DNA from 4 places in the Comamonas sp. AG1104 genome. Region 1 is predicted to be linked to each of the others. Evidence: predicted binding sites of a transcription regulator. Region 1 holds the regulator's gene; each other region holds the start of a gene.
What was found. Region 1 encodes LexA, which represses DNA repair genes until DNA is damaged. Its sites were predicted from a motif close to ACTGTATNNNNATACAGT; they were not measured.
Positions count from the first base shown of each region.

Region 2: a site for LexA is predicted at 1,388-1,405, ahead of DFO48_RS24325 (PA0069 family radical SAM protein). Genes of this name have one in related genera too.
Region 3: a site for LexA is predicted at 1,258-1,275, ahead of DFO48_RS14775 (LexA family transcriptional regulator). Genes of this name have one in related genera too.
Region 4: a site for LexA is predicted at 2,009-2,026, ahead of imuA (translesion DNA synthesis-associated protein ImuA). Genes of this name have one in related genera too.

Region 1 covers NZ_QQAS01000005.1:305,440-308,646, forward strand. The annotation lists gene DFO48_RS16035 (asparaginase) at 247-1,230, opposite strand; gene lexA (transcriptional repressor LexA) at 1,313-1,984, shown strand; gene DFO48_RS16045 (hypothetical protein) at 2,155-2,577, shown strand; gene DFO48_RS16050 (hypothetical protein) at 2,997-3,207, shown strand, end outside.
Region 2 covers NZ_QQAS01000014.1:50,388-53,594, reverse strand. The annotation lists gene DFO48_RS24335 (acyltransferase) at 1-586, shown strand, start outside; gene rnk (nucleoside diphosphate kinase regulator) at 649-1,056, opposite strand; gene DFO48_RS24325 (PA0069 family radical SAM protein) at 1,412-2,578, shown strand; gene DFO48_RS24320 (tripartite tricarboxylate transporter substrate binding protein) at 2,698-3,207, opposite strand, start outside.
Region 3 covers NZ_QQAS01000005.1:48,485-51,691, reverse strand. The annotation lists gene DFO48_RS14780 (hypothetical protein) at 151-681, opposite strand; gene DFO48_RS14775 (LexA family transcriptional regulator) at 829-1,239, opposite strand; gene DFO48_RS14770 (dihydrodipicolinate reductase C-terminal domain-containing protein) at 1,409-2,083, opposite strand; gene DFO48_RS14765 (hypothetical protein) at 2,387-3,067, opposite strand.
Region 4 covers NZ_QQAS01000001.1:634,592-637,798, forward strand. The annotation lists gene DFO48_RS02780 (3-oxoacid CoA-transferase subunit B) at 1-210, shown strand, start outside; gene DFO48_RS02785 (HD-GYP domain-containing protein) at 407-1,759, shown strand; gene imuA (translesion DNA synthesis-associated protein ImuA) at 2,043-2,966, shown strand; gene DFO48_RS02795 (hypothetical protein) at 2,968-3,207, shown strand, end outside.

The DNA.
Region 1 (3,207 bases):
CCGACTTTTCGCGGCCAGGCATCTCTGGGCAAAAAAGGCCGGTGTCCTCACCGGCCTTTTTTGTTCTTGAAGCTCGTGCTCCCGCCCTTCCGGCCGACATCAGTCCGGTGCGAAAAAGCTGTACCGAGGATGGCGTTGGAGCCATCAATATTCATAGCTGCCTGCGCCTACACTCATTGGATTTCAAACCAAAACAGCATAGATACTCTGTATCAATAAAGGCCAGAAGCTCTCATAATAAGAGCATCAACCCAATGCGCGAGGCCAGCCCATCAGCTCCAGCATCAGGCTGATTCGGGCCTTGGCCGCCGGCAGGCTGCTCACACGGCCATCCAGCGCTCCCTCGGCCTGCACCACCTGTCCCTCCTCGCACCGGGTCGTGATGCGCAAAGCCATGCCCTGCGCCTGCGCCCAGTCCAGGGCTGGCCCCAATGCCTGATGGACCGTCCCATTGCCCGTGCCCACCACCACCACGGCACGCACGCCTGCCGCATGCCAGGCCTGCATCACCGCCAGCGCCACTGCACTGTTGCAGCCCGCATGACTGTGCAGCAGCTCCACCTGGGGCCATTGACCTGCGGGCGGTAAAGCGATCGCAGGCGAGCCAGCCGCAGCAGCCCCAGGCAGTCCGCCCGTAGCCCAGCGCAGCAGCCCCTCTTCCACCCAGCCCTGCGGACCGGCGCCGCTGCCATCGAAGGCATCCACACGGTAGGGATGCACCTTGCGCACCTGGCGTGCGCTGAACACCCGGCCCGCCACCACGGCAAGCACACCGCGACCAGCAGCCTGCGTATCGGCCGCACAGGCCACGGCATCGCGCAGATTGCCCGGACCGTCGGCCGAGATGGCTGTGGCCGGGCGCATGGCACATGTCAGCACCACGGGCTTTGCCGGGCGCAGAACGCATTGCAGGAACCAGGCGGTTTCCTCCAGGGTGTCGGTGCCGTGGGTGATGACAATGCCGCTCACATCATCTCGCGCGAGCAGCTCGGCACAGCGCAGCGCCAGTGCATGCCAGGTCGCGTGATCCATATCCTTGCTGTCCAGCTGCGCCAGCTGCTCCGCCTGCAGTGACGCAGCAGCAACGCGCTCCAGGTCCGGCACGGCCTGCAACAGCTGAGCCACGCCCAGTTGGGCCGCACGATAGCCCACGCTGGCGCCAGCCTGCTCGGCGACACCTGCAATCGTGCCGCCCGTGCCCAGGATGACGATATTTTTGTCACGTTCCACTTGCAGTCCTCTTCAAACTGATTAAAAATACAGGTACTGGATGAACACACAGTATTCATCATCGATCGATCAAGGAATGCCCATGGACCACCCCAAGCTCACTCCCCGCCAGCAGCAGATTCTGGACCTCATCCAGTCCACCATCGCTCGCACGGGTGCGCCCCCTACCCGGGCCGAGATTGCCAGTACCTTTGGCTTCAAGTCGGCCAACGCTGCAGAAGAGCATTTGCAGGCACTGGCCCGCAAGGGCGTCATAGACCTGGTCAGCGGCACATCGCGCGGCATTCGCCTGCGCGCCGATACCGTGCGCAACATCAATGCGGCACGCGGCGCCAGCTTTGCGCTGCCGCTGACGGCCCTGGCACCGCTGGTGCTTCCTCTGGTTGGCCGCGTCGCTGCCGGCTCGCCTATTCTGGCCCAGGAACATATCGATCAAAGCTATTCGGTCGAGCCCAGCCTGTTTGCCGCCAAGCCCGACTACCTGCTCAAAGTGCGTGGCATGTCCATGCGTGATGCGGGCATCATGGACGGCGACCTGCTGGCGGTACAGGCTACGCATGAAGCGCGCAACGGCCAGATTGTGGTGGCCCGCCTCGGTGATGACGTTACCGTCAAGCGCTTCAAGCGCACTCCTCAGGGTATCGAGCTGCTGCCCGAGAACCCCGACTACAAGATCATTCACGTCGATCCTGAAGAACCATTCGCCATCGAAGGCCTGGCTGTAGGCCTTATCCGCAACAGCATGTTCATGTAACGGGCAGACGACCCCTCCTCCGTCTATGCAGCGGAGGCACCGAGCCTCTTCCCCTCTCAAGCCCAGGTGGTAGGCGCGAAGCCGTTGAGCCTCGCCCTGGGCGGAGCTTTGCCGAAAGAATGCAATCCTGCCCTTATCCATGCCGCAAGGTCATCAAAAGGAGTTGCCAAATGGGATTCGCCACATCACTGCAGGCTTTGACACGCCTGACCCTGAAAAGCCTGCCTGCCACGCTGTCGCTCAACCCGAACTTCAGCTCCGATGACGCAAGCGAAACCGCTGCAGAGCACGTGTCCTTCACTACCAATCGTCCAAAGGCGAAGCAGATCGGCGTCCCTGTCATCCGCGCCAACCGCAGCCGCAGTCGTCTGGGCAGCAAAACGCTTCCCCCTCAGGTCTTTGCAGCGACCCCAGAGCTGCACTCGCCAATAGCCGACCAGTCGATGCAAGCGGCCTCTCCACGGCTTCTCAAAATCGTGCAGCGAGAACCGAGCAAGCAGCCCGAATGCCTGCTGATCTGCGGACGCATGGCCGATGTCTGCGCCGCGCTGGAGCGTATGGCACTCCATGAGCAAACAGCCCCGCAAGTCTGAAAGCACAGTGAGGTTTGACTGCCTGCATTGATGCGGCCCCGAGCCCGACCCGCGCTAGGCCCGCAGGCGATGCAACAAAGCTACCATATGCATCCGACAGCAAGCCATCTCAACGCTCTTGATCCATCGGCTGGCAGATATGGCGCCAGACAACTCTACCCACAGTGCATAGGCGAAAAACTCGATATCGTCAGTGCGGGCCCTCTGTATTTGCGCCGAACGATCTGGATCGCCATGTAAATTTTTTGCCGATGCTCTGCCTGGGCCTGTCAGCCGGAACGCATTTCGCACAAGCCTCGCAGTCTGCAGAACTCCTTGTCAGGCGCGAATATCCGTCAGAACGGATACCCGGATCAGGGTATTGCGGCACCTCTTCGACAGTGGAAACATTCATATACACATGTCAACGAGGGCGTCCTATGAGTGCCTACCGCAAGCTCTTGCAGCACATACAGGCCAAAGACGCCAATGGAGATCTGCGCCTGATTCTGGTCTATCAGAGTTTTGATGAGATCGACATGCCGCATGGAGTCTCCATACGTCCATCTTCCATTTACTTTGAAACTGCCGATCACCAGGAGGTCAACTGGCTCAATCCACAGCAGTTCGAGATAGAGGCCACTGGCGAAA
Region 2 (3,207 bases), on a different contig from region 1:
TGTGACTGGCATGCAGGGGCTGGTGGTTGTGGGGACGGCAGCTTCGTTGCTGAGCTTCAATCTCGATGCAGACCTGGATGTCTGGGCGATTTATTTCATGGGCGCCTATGGCGTCGGCATGATGGCCTTCTGGGCAGTGGCGGCAGACAAGCGCCTGACGGCCTGGAGCTGGGGCCTGCTGATTGCAGCACTGATCATCGGCGCGCTGGTCTATGAGTGGCGTGACCGCATTTTTCTCGCTGGCGTGACTGCGATGCTGCTCATCGTCTGCATGCGTACAGAGGCCATTGCTCGCTGGCAGGGTCTAGCTCCGCTGCGTCGCCTGGGAGAGATTTCCTACTCGGTGTTCCTGATTCACTTTTCGATCTGCCTGCTGGTCAATGCGGTCGTCAACCATTTCTGGCACGGTTCGGTCACTGCCGCGATGGTGGGCATCCCGTTTGCCTTTGTGCTTTCACTGACTGCTGGCTACGCGCTGTATCAACTGGTGGAGCGCCATGTTTCGTCATGGAGTCAGGCCCTGCGCTGGCAGGCAGGCTTGATCGGGGCGGGTCTGCTGACCACCATGGTGGCCGGCTTGCGCTGAGTCTGATCCTTGCAACAAAAAAGCAGCTCCGGTGAGCTGCTTTTTTTGTTGGGTGTGCCGGTTCAGCGATGGAGCTCGCCCGCGCTTTCGGGCTGGAACTCGATGGCATCCACGCGCACGGTTACCTGGCCGGTAGGGCTGGGCATCTTGAACTCGTCGCCCACTGACAGGCCCAGCAGGGCAATGCCCACCGGCGCAAAGATGGAAACCTTGTCGGTGCTGCCATCCATATCCTTGGGGTAGACCAGTGTCAGCGTGTTGGTCTTGGCGATCTCGAGAATGGTGAAGCGCACGGTGGAGTTCATCGTCACCACGTTGGCGGGTATTTCTGCGGGGTCAAGCACATCCGCACGGTCCAGCTCCGCCTCCAGTGCATCACGGCCGGGGAACTGGCTGTTGTTCTTTTCCAGCAGCGATTCAATGCGATCCAGGTCCAAGGAGGACAGAGTGATATTGGGCTTGCGCTCCATGTAGTAACTCCCTTGCGAGATGGTGTGGTTGGCGCTTTGGCGTTGCGCAAACGGACAAAAGCCCGGGCAACGGTGTTGTCCGGGCCAAGGCATTCAGTGAAAAAGCACCAACTTGGTGCATTGGGGGAATTGTCGGCGCTGAATCGCAAACTGCCAAGCCATCTCGCACCCACTGGGTGCGGATTGACTTTGAACTTGCTCTAGTTAATGGAGCGTGCTATGCGCATTGAACAAGGGAGGCAGTCATTCTTTATCCAAATCCGACTCAATCAACTCTCACTGTATTGACCGGAATGCAGCCATGGTCAGTGTCCATTTCTTGCAATGAATAACTGTATTTATGTACAGTTGTTTTATGCAAAAACTTTCTTCATCCTCTGGACTGGACTCCATTCAGACCGATGTGCCGGTGCGGCCGATGCAGCCCATCAAGGGGCGAGGGGCTGCCAGCCAGATCACGCACCGGTTTGCGCAGGAGCTGCGCCAGGGCTTCGATGACGGCTGGGGCAAGCCTGAACAGGATGAAGGAGGTGAAGTGGGTGAGGAGGCCAAGATCTGGGGCACCCATCTGGAGTGGGAGCGGGCCAAATCAGCCCTGAGCCGCCACGAATCGCCCGATCTGCCTTTTCATCTGGGGCTCAATCCCTATAGAGGATGCGAGCACGGATGCATCTATTGCTATGCCCGGCCCACGCATGGCTATCTGGGTTATTCGCCGGGTCTGGATTTCGAAACTAGGCTGATTGCCAAGCAGAACCTGCCCGAGGTGCTGCGCGCCGAGTTATCCCGGTCCAGCCATGTGGCGGCCCCCATCATGCTCGGCTCGGTCACGGACTGCTACCAGCCTGTGGAGCGCGAAGTCGGGTTGACGCGCCGCGTGATAGAGGTTCTGGCGCAGGCCAGGCATCCGTTTTCCATCGTCACCAAGGGCAGCGGCATCGAGCGCGACCTTGATTTGCTGGTGCCGCTGGCACAGCAGCATCTGGTGGCCGTTTATGTGACGCTGACCACCTTGCAGCCCGAGCTGGCCCGGCAGTTGGAGCCACGCGCCGCTGCGCCGCATCGGCGGCTGCGCATGATCCGGACCCTGAGCGAGGCAGGCATACCCGTAGGCGTCAGCCTGGCGCCGCAGATTCCGTTCCTGAATGACGATATGGAGCAGGTGCTGGCCGCAGCCAGCGAGGCCGGTGCCAGGCAGGCTTTTTATGCCGTACTGCGTCTGCCGTGGGAAGTGGCTCCGCTGTTCAATGAATGGCTGATGCTGCACTATCCCGAGCGCGCCCAACGCGTGATGGAGCGTGTGCGAGACCTGCATGGAATCAGCGAAGCGGGCAGAGCCGACGGCAAGGCCTACAACAGCCGGTTTGGCCAGCGCATGAAGGGAACGGGCGCCTGGGCCGATATGCTGGCGCAACGCTTTGCACTGGCCTGCCGCAAGCTTGGGCTGAATCGTGAGCGTGTGCAACTGGACTGCGAGCAGTACCATCATTCCTTGCTGTCGCCGCAGCAAAGTCTTTTCTGATGTCTCGTCTCAGTCCGTTGCGTGCCGACTCGGAGCGGGTCGACGCAGCGAGCTGCAGCTACCCGGTTGCAAAAAGCCGGAATCTGGCGTGACTCCGGCCTTTTGGACACCTGAACTGTTTACTGAGGCTGGTAATCAATGGACTTGAGCAAGGCCTGCTGGCGCTGATAGGCCTTCTGCAGCTCGCTCATCAGCGCTTCCGGGGTCGCGTCGGTGCCGGGTTCCATGCCCATGTCCCTGAGCCTGGCTTCGACCTGGGGCTGCTTGAAATACTGCAGCGCAATCTCTCTGACCCTGGCCTGCACATCGGCAGGGATATCGGGGCGCGACCAGACGCCGAACCAGCTCACCTCGGACAGTTGCGGGTAGCCCAGTTCCTTGAAGGTGGGTACATCGGGCAGTTGCACCATGCGCGTGGGGTAGTTCACGGCCAGCGGCTTGACCTTGCCGGCCTTGATTAGCGGCAGGGCGGTGGTGAGCCCGTCCATCATCAGCGGCACATGGCCGCCCATGAGGTCGCTGAGCGCCGGGGGAGAGCCCTTGTAGCCCAGGTGCTTCATCTTGATATTGAGCAACTGCCCCAGCAGCATGCCCGAGGTATGGCCGCGCATGCCCGTGGCATACGAGGC
Region 3 (3,207 bases), 260 kb from region 1:
AGCATTTCCCGAGGTGTTTGGTGCGATTTCCAAAAATGAAATAAACCAAAGAAAAAGGCAATGTAGAGAGCTACATTGCCTTTGTTCGTGAGTGGGCGCTTTTTTGGGGTGCTAATCAGATTTCAACGGGGGCTGCGGGCCGCGCCGTCTCTACCTGTTGCCGGGCTGAGAGCTTTGCGATAGCGCCGCTTGTTGCTGATTGGCAAGGAACTGGGCTGCCAAATGGCTTCTTAGCACTTGCTCCAGCGCGGGCGAGGGGGTCTCGGGGTCTGGGGTTTTGCCAAAGGCAATCAGATTTCTGGTGAGCTGCACCGGCGTCATCAAGATTCCCCAAGGCAGGCCCCACCAACCCAGAAACAATGAAAAGACCGTGTCTCCGATTTTTTGCTTGGTGCCGCATCGTGCGCAGGCCACCAGCGGCCGGCTCGACCACGACGTCATCATGACGACGGAATACACACGGTAAGAGGTATGTACATCCACCGGGCCGGGGCCGTCGCACTTGGGGCAGTTGCCCTTGTGAACCCGAAAGATATGGGCCTTCACATCAGCGGGGGAGAGCTGGCTGGCAGCGTCGGAAAGTAGCCCTTGGTGCAGGCATTTTTCATTGCAGTAGCGACGGTCGCCGTCTCGCTTTCCGCCAAAAAGAATTCTGGTATTGCAGTACGCGCATGAAGCCATTCAATCTCTCTCAGTGTTGTTATCGCGCCTGATTAAACCAAATATCGCTTCTGGTCACTCACTTAAATTGAGCGGCGATGATTGGTGTGTCAAATGCGCCTAACTTCTGGGAGCGAAGGCACTTGGAGTTTGTTTTTCATCAAGAGGTCAAAGGGCAAAGCGCTTGATGCAACTGGTGACGACACCCCAGATTTCCAGCGTCTGTCCTTCCTGCGGCACGATGTCGGGGTAGGTGGGAGCGCCTGCCTTGAGCTTGCAAGTGTCGCCGTCGCCGTCCAGCACTCTGATGACGAGTTCGCGCTCGACAACCGCCACGACAATGCTGCCATCACGGGCGCGCAACTCTCTGTCCACCACGACGATGTCGCCGTCATCGATGCCGTGTTCCTGCATGGACGGGCCGGCCACGCGCAGCACAAACGTGGCCTTGGAGTGCGTGACCAGCAGGTCTGTAATATCCAGCCGCTTGCCTGCAAAGTCATTGGCGGGCGAGCCTGCAAGCGCGCTGCGATCAGCCAGCGGCAAAGTAACCGGGGACGCGATCAGTTGGACGGGCATACCACTCATAAGACGATGACTGTGCATACGTACAGTGTAGCGGTTGATGAGGCTCAGGTGTCATGAACCCACGTTGATGTCGCATGCTTTCCACTCGGTCTTGCACCTGGCGCTGTGGCTGGCTGCGCTCGGCCAGAAGCGGTCGTCGAAAGCTCGTGACTGAGCTTGTTCAGAGCCATCGCTTTTCGATGAACTCAGTAATCGAGTAAATCCGATTTAGTAGTTTTTGCTCAATCACTGCACTTACGATTTGCTGTACGCCATGAGCGTAAGGAGAGTCGCCAACTACTCTCGATTCCATGGCGATCTGGCACGAACCATCATTGATTCTGATTTGATGGAAGGCATGCCGCCCCAGATGTTCTTCTTGAATTTTGAACTCACCTGTTTGGGTTGCTGTATCACGAACTGAAGCAATCTTGTCTATCGAAAGGCTCAATGCGTTGGCAATAGCAACAGCAGTGCCTGGGACAGACTTTTTAGATGCCTGGTGAGATTCCGTTAGCTGTATGTCATAGCCACTGAACAAGCTGCCTGAGCATTCCAACATATGCATAAATTTGAGCATGAGGATGTTGGTGTTCGGGCATAGCACAACAGGAAAGCAGACATCAACGGACTCAATTGCGGAACCGGTGGACAGTTCAATCAGAACGGAGGATGTGCGTGAACAGAAAGTGGAAATTGTCTGCAGCTCTCGTCCAGAGCCTGCATGAATAACTATGCTTCGTTCATTTGAAGTCGGATCGCTATGCCAGGGAAGAATTGCCTGTCCCTCTTTAGAAGTGAGAGATTTCAACAATTCAGAACCAAGTTTTCCTGTGCCGGCTACAAAGACTTGCATGAAATAGATCTACCCGTTCAACCACTATTGATGTACTGCATCGTATCGTGAAAATGATGCCGCTAATGACCGCAAGGGCCGATTGCAGACTGGGGCCTTGCTGAGCGGCATGTCGATGACCAAGCAAAGTAGGGTGGCAGCAAGCCCTGGAGCGTCAGGGGCGTTTAGGGTAGCGCAGGCTTGCCATCAAATTGGGCAGCGATATCGGTGTGTGGGGAGCGTGGCGATCTTCATGTCGTGTTCAAACAGGGCAAGGAAGCCCTGCTTGAACTTGCGCGGCCGAGGCTCGCGCCTTCATCCCGATCAGTTGGTCGCAAAGCAGTACATCAGCCCGGCGCTGCCGCTCTGTTGGAGCTGCTCGACGCTGCAGCCGCGCGTGCCGTGCGATGAGTTCCACGAGGCATTGGCAACAGGGTCGGGGTTGGTGCCTTTGTGGTCGTGGTGGCCCACGATGGCAGAGCCACCGTCGCTCTTGGTCCAGTTGCCGCAGGTGGTGTCCTTGCCGGGCTCGGGCACGGCAAGGGTGCCGTCAGGGCGCGAGCCGGTCAGGATGTCGTGGCGGTTGACCTCATCGCCAAAGCCCGAGACGACTTCGCCTTTTTCGGTCAGCGAGGTGTCTTTGCCGACCTTGGCATTGGCGCTGTGCAGGTCGGCCACGCTGGTGGCAATGACCACGCCCTTGGCGTTGCGCCACGGCCCGTTGCCGATGCGGTCGCGCGCATTCACGGCAGGTTGCCCATTCAGCGCCGCATTGCTCAGGTAGGCGCGCCAGGTCTTGTTGCCGGCGCCCACGCTTGCGGCCAGCGACTGGCAGTAGCGGTCGGCCCCGGCCAGCCCGCCCAGGTCGCCGCCCTTGCCGGGGTTGGTGCTGGTGATGAAGAAGCTCATGGGGTTGCCGCCCGGCGCCCCCATGGCGCCGCAACCCACAATCAGTGCGGCAGCCGCAAGGGCGGTGCTGGCAGAAAGAACCAAACGACGGGACATGGCAGGCTCCTGAGCAATGGTGGAGCCCGCAGGCTAACGCAAGCTTGTGTCAGCGGCAATATGAGCTGTTGTGTGGGCTGGGCCCGGCGCAGTGGCCCTTGCTCAGATGGCACATGCCGTCTGGATGGCCGCTGTGCTTT
Region 4 (3,207 bases), on a different contig from region 1:
CATGTGGCCAAGAAAAAGGACGGCACGACCGACCTGAAGATCCTGCCCAGCTGCACCCTGCCGCTGACGGGTCTGGGCGTGGTGGATCGCATCATCACCGATCTGGGCGTGATGGACGTGACACCCGAAGGCCTGAAGCTGGTGGAGCTGGCCGAGGGCGTGAGCTTTGACGAGATCCAGTCCAAGACGGGTGTCACGCTGCTGAAATAAGCGGCGCTGCGCTCCCGGGCAAGAACCGCTGCGGCGGTTCTTTTTTTATGCCTTTTCTGCGAAATCAGCAGAATTAATAGCTGCCAGGGTTGATGAGACAAGCGATGTAAGCTGTTTTTGCTTTAATTGTGGCCCACAAATTATTGCAATCTGCAACAATTGAGTTTGATTGAGCAGACAGAAAAAGAGCGCTTTGATGAGTGAGAACGCTGGTGCGCAGGGGCACGAGACCGATGTACATTTTTTGCGCGCGGTCACCGATATGGCCGAGCATACGGAGGTCATGACAGGCGATGCAATCTATACCGACAAGGGCATGAAATTGGTGGACAAAGGCACACGTGTTGACAGCCGTCTCTATGACCGTCTGGTCATGCACAAGCTGCGTGACCCCATCGATGCCAACCTGATCACGGGCGACCTGGTCGACGTGGCATCCCTGGTCGCTCTGGCGCGCCAGCAATGCGAGCAGGTCGATCTGCTGCACCGCATGGTGGCGTCCATCGGTGATATCGAGCGTCTGCTCGCGCCGCTCAAGAGTTTGCTGTTGCCTCAGGCCATTGCCTTCAAGCTCACCGTCATGCGCGAGCAGCGCTCCGACCTCTACCACCACAGCCTGCAGATGACGTTGGTGGCGATCTTTCTGGCGCTCAAGAACGGCTGGACCGAGCGCGAATGCGTGCCACTGGCCACGGCTGCGCTGCTGCACGATGTGGGCATGCTCTATATGGACCCGGTCTGGACCGACCCGGACCATCGCTTGAGCGGCGAGGAACGCAAGCATCTGGTCGCGCACTCCGTCACCGCCATGCTGGTGGTGCGCAGCACCGAACTGTATTCGCGCGCCGTGGAAATCGCCGTGCTCGAGCACCATGAGCGCATGGATGGCTCCGGCTATCCGCGCGGCATCAAGGGCAACGCCATTTCGCCCATGGGGCAGGTGCTGCTGCTGGCCGAGGTGGTCTCGGCCTTCTTCGAGAAATTCACGGACATGCCGGGTCAGCGCCTGTCGCTCATGCTGCGGATGAACCACAAGAGCTATCCGGCCGATCTGGTGCACCTGATTTTGCCGCTGCTCTACGACGAAATCAGTCCCGGCAAGCCGCTGGCGCCGCTTCAGGCTGAGTTCTCTCACAGCATTGCGGCCCTGGAGGCTGCGCTGCGCAAATGGAGCGAACTCAGGCGTGACTTTCCCGAGCACTGGCAGCAAATGCCCGACGCACAGGCGGCGGTGGCCGTGGAGGCCAGTCTTGCGCAATTGCAGAAACAGCTGGCCGAGGCAGGCTCCCACCCCAGCCAGCAGCTGGATGTGTTGAGATTCTTCAAGGATGATGCGATGGGCATGAGCGAGCTGGCCCTGGTCAACCGCGAGGCCCTGTGGCAGCTGCAGGCGATCATGAACGACTGCCTGCGCCGTTGGCCCACGCTGGGGCAGGGTGGCTCCACGCTGGAAGTCGCCGTGGCCGAATGGTGCGAGGCCTGTGCTCAGCTGATGCCGCAGGCAGGCCGCACTTCGGCCATGAATGTCGACACGCAGTCGCTCAATTGACGGCATTGACCACGAGCTTCGCTCGAAACGGCTGTCCTCAAGTTTGATAGCTGCAGGCGCTTTATCGACGGGCGCTACATGGGTATTTCTTCAATATTCTGTGCATCACGCCGCGGCGCGGCGTGCTTTGCCGTGTCTGCTGGCGGCATTTTGAAAAAGTATTTTTAATAGCGTGCGATGCCCGATCAACAAAGGCTGGCAGCATCTTCTACCAGTCTTAGGGCTTTGTTTTGCGCAGAAACTCAGATAACTGTATATTTGTACAGTATCAAAGAGTTTTCGCATGCACATCCAGTCCCAGACATCCTTGGCCCGCCCTGGCTCACAGCCAGGCATGACGGCGTCCGTCCGGCAGCAGGTTGGTGCAGAGCAGGGCGTGCAGCGGGGTCTGCAAGCTGTGGGCCACCCGCATTTGTCCGCCATACAGATTCCCGGTGTCTGGCGCGGCACGGACTGGCAGCAGGATGCCTGCGGCAATGTCTGGCCCAGCGGTCATGCAGCGCTGGATTGCGAGCTGCCCGGTGGTGGCTGGCCCGGCAACGCCTTGATTCAGCTGCAGCAACCCGCGCACTGCCATGCGGAGTGGGCCTTGCTGTTGCCCGCGCTGGCCGCAGGAGTGCGGCAGCATGCGGCTTCTCGCGGGGATGCGCGGATGGGGCAACTGGTGCTGGTGGCTCCGCCCTATCTGCCCTTCGCCCCGGCCTTGCAGGCCGCCGGCATTGACGCAAAGCGGCTGTGCGCGGTGCAGCCGGGGCGCAGTGCCCAGGATCTGGCCTGGGCCTGCGAGCAGGCGCTGCATTGCCGGGATGTGCTGGCGGTGCTGGCCTGGTTGCCTGAACTTCCAACGTCCACGCTACGCCGCTTGCAGCTGGCTGCCGCGTCGCAGGGCCGGCCTCTGTGGCTATGGCAGGAGTTGCAGGCCGAGCCGTGCAGCTCTCCCGCCGCATTGCGGTTGAGACTGGAGAGAGTCACGGCAGACTCCGCTGCCCAGCAGGCGCCGGGTTTGCAGATACAGATACTCAAGCGCCGTGGGCCTTTGCTGGAGCGCCCCATACAGCTCCCGCTTTCAAAGTGGGCCTGGCAGCCCGTGCTGCAGGCACAGGCACAAAGACATGCGCGCCAGAGCGAAGAGGCCGCCATGCTCATGCAAGGGCGCATGACAGCCGCAGCTCCTGCAGCGGCCTCGCCTTGGATGACGGAGGCATGAGATGGACAGTGCAGAGCACTGGATGGCCTGGCCTCTGGCCTGCCTGAGCAAGTCAAGCCCGGTGCCCGAGAGTGCCTGCTGGTGGGCGCTGGAGTTTTCGCCGCGTGTGGCCTTGCTCGAAGACGCCTTGCTCATGGAGACCAGTATGGTGCAGCGTCTTTGGGGCGGGAGAGAGGTCTTGCTGACACGGCTGGACAGTGCTTTTGCCCAGGCCTGTCAGGCCGCTGTGTCCGGCCCGCCG